Regions from separate parts of the Cellulosimicrobium sp. SJTW-1 genome, predicted to be linked through region 2. Evidence: predicted binding sites of a transcription regulator. Region 2 holds the regulator's gene; the other holds the start of a gene.
What was found. Region 2 encodes LexA, which represses DNA repair genes until DNA is damaged. Its sites were predicted from a motif close to TCGAACANNTGTTCGA; they were not measured.
Positions count from the first base shown of each region.

Region 1: a site for LexA is predicted at 1,490-1,505, ahead of RSE42_RS10910 (YbaK/EbsC family protein). Genes of this name have one in related genera too.

Region 1 covers NZ_CP136680.1:2,389,110-2,391,565, reverse strand. Annotated here, with positions in the region: gene helR (RNA polymerase recycling motor ATPase HelR) at 1-553, shown strand, start outside; gene RSE42_RS10910 (YbaK/EbsC family protein) at 627-1,208, opposite strand; gene RSE42_RS10905 (hypothetical protein) at 1,587-2,456, shown strand, end outside.
Region 2 covers NZ_CP136680.1:1,773,980-1,776,435, forward strand. Annotated here, with positions in the region: gene RSE42_RS08040 (L-lactate dehydrogenase) at 1-856, shown strand, start outside; gene lexA (transcriptional repressor LexA) at 971-1,705, opposite strand; gene RSE42_RS08050 (LysM peptidoglycan-binding domain-containing protein) at 2,042-2,416, shown strand.

The DNA of each region.
Region 1 (2,456 bases), 620 kb from region 2:
CGTCGGGGACCGGGCCCAGGCCCGCCACGGCTTCCCCGAGGGCTGGCGCGAGCGGCTCGCGCGCGTGGGCCTCGCCCGCGTCGAGGAGGCGTCGCTGAGCGTCAACTACCGCACGCCGCGGGAGATCATGGCCGAGGCGGAGCCCGTCGTCCGGGCCGCGATCCCGGACGCGAACGTCCCGACGTCGGTGCGCAGCACGGGCGTGCCCGTCGCCCACGGGGCGGTCGCGGACCTCGACGCGGTCCTCGGCGCGTGGCTCGCCGAGCACGCGGACGGCACGGCGTGCGTCATCGGCGCCACCGAGCCGTCCGGGCCGTCCGGGCCGTCCGGGTCGTCCGGCGAGGAGTCGGACGGCAGGGTCGGTGACGTCGGTGGCGAGGGCGAGAGGTCCGCGCGGGTGCGGTGGCTCACGCCCGAGACGGCGAAGGGCCTCGAGTTCGACCTCGTGGTGCTCGTCGAGCCGCAGGCGTTCGGCGACGGCGTCGAGGGCGCCGTGGACCGCTACGTCGCGATGACGCGCGCGACGCAGCGGCTCGTCGTCCTCGAAGGCTGACCACCGCGCACGACCTGAGGGCCGGTGGGGGTGCCCGGGGCGCCTCAGGTCGTGCTCGGCAGGGTGGGACGGGTCAGGCGACCGGGACGGCCAGGTCCTCGACGACCTCCACGCCGGGCAGGCGGCCCAGCAGGTCGCCGGGGAGCAGCAGCTTCGAGTGCCGCACGCCGCTGCCGATCAGCGCGAGCGCGCCGTCGGTCACGACGCGGGAGTCGACGAGCACGCGCCACCCCTCGGGCAGCCCGACGGGCGTGATGCCGCCGTACTCCATGCCGGACTCCGCCGTCGCGCGGTCGGTCGGCAGGAACGACGCCTTGCGCACGTCGAGCAGCTTGCGGACGCGCGTGTTGACGTCGGCGCGCGTGTGGGCCCGCACGACGGCGGCGCCGATGCGCTCGTCGCCCGCCCGGGTGCCGCCCACGACGACGCAGTTCGCCGACGCCTCGACGGGCAGGTCGAACGCGGTGTTGAGCGTCGCGGTGTCGGCGAGGTCGGGGTCGATCTCCGTCACGGCGACGAGCGCCGCGACGTCCGGGTCGGCGTCGACCCACCGGCGCAGCGCGTCGGCGGTCACGGGGGCGACGAGGTCGAGGTGGTCGAGCGCCGGCTCCCAGGTGAGCGAGCCGAGCGTGGGCAGGGTCGTGCGGGCGTCCATGGCGTCAGCCTGCCATCCCGGCGGGCCGCCGCGCGGGAGAGGCCGGATGCCGAACACACCCCGGAGCCCCTCGAGCCCGCCGAGCATGCGGTCGCAGCCCGTGCCGCCCGCCGGACGGGCGACAGCCGCATGGTCGGCGGGGAAGGAGGGTCAGGTAGAGGTCGAGGGTTTCGGGCAAGTCTCCAGTGGGGGTCGAAGGTTGGGGTGGGCATCTCGGACGAAGCAGGCGCCCCGACCTGCGGAGTTGACACCTCGGAGCGGCGGTCGTTCACTGGAAGTGTTCGAACGTTTGTTCGAACACCCAGCGGGTGCAGCACACCGCCCGCAGCAGTCGACGCGCGGTGCGCGTCCCGTCCGAGCACCACCCCGGGAGGCGAGATGACCCTTCTCGCCGACCCCGCCGAACGGGCGGGGGCACCAGGCCCGACGGCTGCGGCCGTCGACAAGGCCGAGCGCGCCCGTGCCGTCCTGCGCCGTGCGGAGGAGCGTACGGGGGTCCGCCGACACCGTCCCGTCGTCGCCCCCGCGGCCCCGGAACCGCTCACCGCCCCGGCGGCACCGGCCGTCGTCCCGCGCACCGAGACCGCCCCGCGCGCCGGCACCGCCCTGCTTGCCGAGGTCGCCCCGCTCGCGGACGCCGCCGCCTCCCCGGTCGTGCGGCCCGCCCCCGCGCCGCCCGACCCTCCGGCGCGCGCCCGCACCCGCCACGTCCGGACCTCGGGCGCGAGCCGGGACGCGGGCACGGACGAGCGGGTGTGGCCGGTGCACGACGCGCTCGCGCCGCTCCTCCCGCTCGGCGCCCTGCAGCGCGGCACCGTGCTGGCGGTGCGCGGCTCGACGAGCCTCCTGCTCGCGCTCGTCGCGCGGCCGTCGCGGGCCGGGGCGTGGACCGCCGCCGTCGGGTTCCCCGCCGTCGGGCTGCTCGCGGCCGCCGACGCCGGCGCCGACCTCGACCGCGTGGTGCTCGTCCCGCGGCCCGGCCCGGACGCGGCGCTCGCGATCTCGGCGCTCGTCGACGGGCTGGACGTCGTGGTCGTCGGGCCCGACGCCGCCCTCACCGACCCCGACCGACGGCGCCTGGCCGCGCGGGCGCGCGAGCGCGGGGCGCTGCTCGTCGCCGCGGGGACGTGGCCGGGCGCGCACGTCGCGCTCACCGTGACGGGCGGCGGCTGGTCCGGGGCGGACCGCGGCGCGGGCTGGCTGCGCCGTCGCACCCTCGTCGTCGAGCGCGCGGGCCGCGGGGGAGCC
Region 2 (2,456 bases):
GGCGCTCCTCGACGTCAACCGCGCGAAGGTCGAGGCCGAGGTCCTCGACCTCCAGCACGGCATCCAGTTCATGCCCATGGCGCGCGTCGAGGGGTCCGACGACGTCGCGGTGTGCGCGGGCGCCGACGTCGTCGTGGTCACGGCCGGCGCCAAGCAGAAGCCGGGCCAGACGCGTCTCGACCTCGCCGAGGGCACGATCGGGCTCATGCGGACGATCCTCCCGGGCCTCGTGGAGGTCGCCCCGGATGCCGTCTACGTCATGGTGACCAACCCGGTCGACATCGTCACGTACGCGGCGCTCAAGTTCTCGGGGCTGCCCCCGACCCAGCTCTTCGGCAGCGGCACCGTGCTCGACTCCTCGCGGCTGCGGTTCCTCGTGGCGCAGCACTGCGGCGTCGCGGTGCAGAACGTGCATGCGTACATCGCGGGGGAGCACGGCGACAGCGAGATCCCGCTCTGGAGCTCCGCGACGATCGGCGGTGCGCCGCTGCTCGAGTGGCAGGGCATCGGCGGTCGGGGACCGCTCACGGGCGACGTGCGCGACGAGATCGCGCGCGAGGTCGTGCAGTCGGCCTACCGGATCATCGAGGGCAAGGGCGCGACCAACTACGCGGTCGGGCTCGCGGGCACCCGGATCATCGAGGCGGTGCTCGCCGACGAGCACCGGGTGCTGCCCGTGTCGACGCTCCTCGACGGCATCTACGGGCTCGAGGACGTCTGCCTGTCGCTCCCGACGCTCGTCGACCGCCGGGGCGCGACGGAGCGCGTCGAGGTCCCGCTCGCGGACGACGAGCTCGCGGGCCTGCGCTCGTCCGCGGAGTCGCTGCGCGCGGTCGCGCGACGCTTCGGGCTCTGAGCCCACGGGCCCGTCGGGCCCGGCACGACGAGAGCCGGGCGGTCGAGGGACCGCCCGGCTCTCGTGGTGTCCCGAGCCTGCCAGGAGGGGCGCCCGGAGCCGCTCGGAGACCGTTCAGAGGCTGCGCAGGACGGAGACGACGCGCCCCAGCACCTGGGCGTCGTCGCCGGGGATCGGGTCGTACGCGGCGTTGTGCGGCATGAGCCACACGTGGCCGTCGGCGCGCCGCAGGCTCTTCACGGTGGCCTCGCCGTCGATCATGGCGGCCACGATCTCGCCGTTCTCCGCGACCGGCTGGCGCCGCACGACGACCCAGTCGCCGTCGCAGATCGCGGCGTCGATCATCGAGTCGCCCTGGACGCGCAGGAGGAAGAGCTCTCCCTCGCCGACGAGCTGGCGCGGCAGCGGGAAGACGTCCTCCACGACCTGCTCCGCGAGGATGGGGCCACCGGCGGCGATGCGGCCGACGACGGGGACGTACGACGGCGCGGGGTGGGCCTCGTCGTACGCGGGCTCGGGGGCCGTCCCGGCCGGCGCGAGCGGGGTGGCGCGGCGGGCGTCGTCGGGCTGGACCACCTCGATGGCGCGCGGACGGTTCGGGTCGCGCCGCAGGAACCCCTTGCGCTCGAGCGTGGTGAGCTGGTGCTTGACGGAGGACGGGCTCGTGAGCCCGACGGCCTCGCCGATCTCGCGCATGCTCGGCGGGTAGCCGCGCTGCTCGACGCACGCGCGGATGGTCTCGAGCACGAGCCGCTGGCGCGGGGTGAGCCCGTCACCCCCTGCCGACCCGTCCGGCAGCTCGCGCACCTCGGCGAGCCCCCGTGCCCTGTCCGTGCCTCGTCCCGCCATGGTCGCTCCGCCCTCGTCCGTCGCGTGCCGCCGGCGCCAACCGGGCCTGCGGCCTCCCCTCCCCGGGGCGTGCGCCCCGGGACCTCGGTCGCCCCTCCGGGTCCGAGCGGACATGTCCGGCGAACCGACCTCACCCCAGGCTAGGGGAGGATGCGACACGAATCAAACACCTGTTCGAGCATGTCTCGACTCTGTCGGTCGCTCGTGATAGACATTCGTACAGATGTTCTACGTACAGGTGTTCGACCGCAACGGGTCGGCGCGGAGATGAGGCGGGCGCGCGGGTCCGATCGACCGGGGAAGGCGATCGGGCTCGCGGGCCGGGACGGAGGGGACATGGACACGGTGGCGATGGCGACGGCAGCGCCGTCCGCGCTCGGGCGGGGCGGCGCAGCGGAGCGAGGTGCGCGCCCGGAGGCGCGGCTGCGGCTCACGCGACGCGGCCGTGCGGTCCTCGTGCTCCTCGTGGCCGTCGTGCTCGTCCTCGCGGCGCGGGTCGGGCTGGCCGTCGCGAGCGGGCCCGGGGAGCCGGTCGAGGTCCGCGTCCACGTCGTGAGCGCGGGGGAGACGCTGTGGGAGCTCGCCCAGGGCGTCGCGACCCCGGGGGAGGACCTCCGTGAGGTGGTCAGCGGGCTCGTGGAGCTGAACGGCCTGTCGTCGTCCGGCGTGCGGGCCGGCCAGACCATCCTGCTCCCGGTCGCCGAGCGGTGACGCGACGCGCGCGGTCCAGATCCTGTGACGCAGCACACGG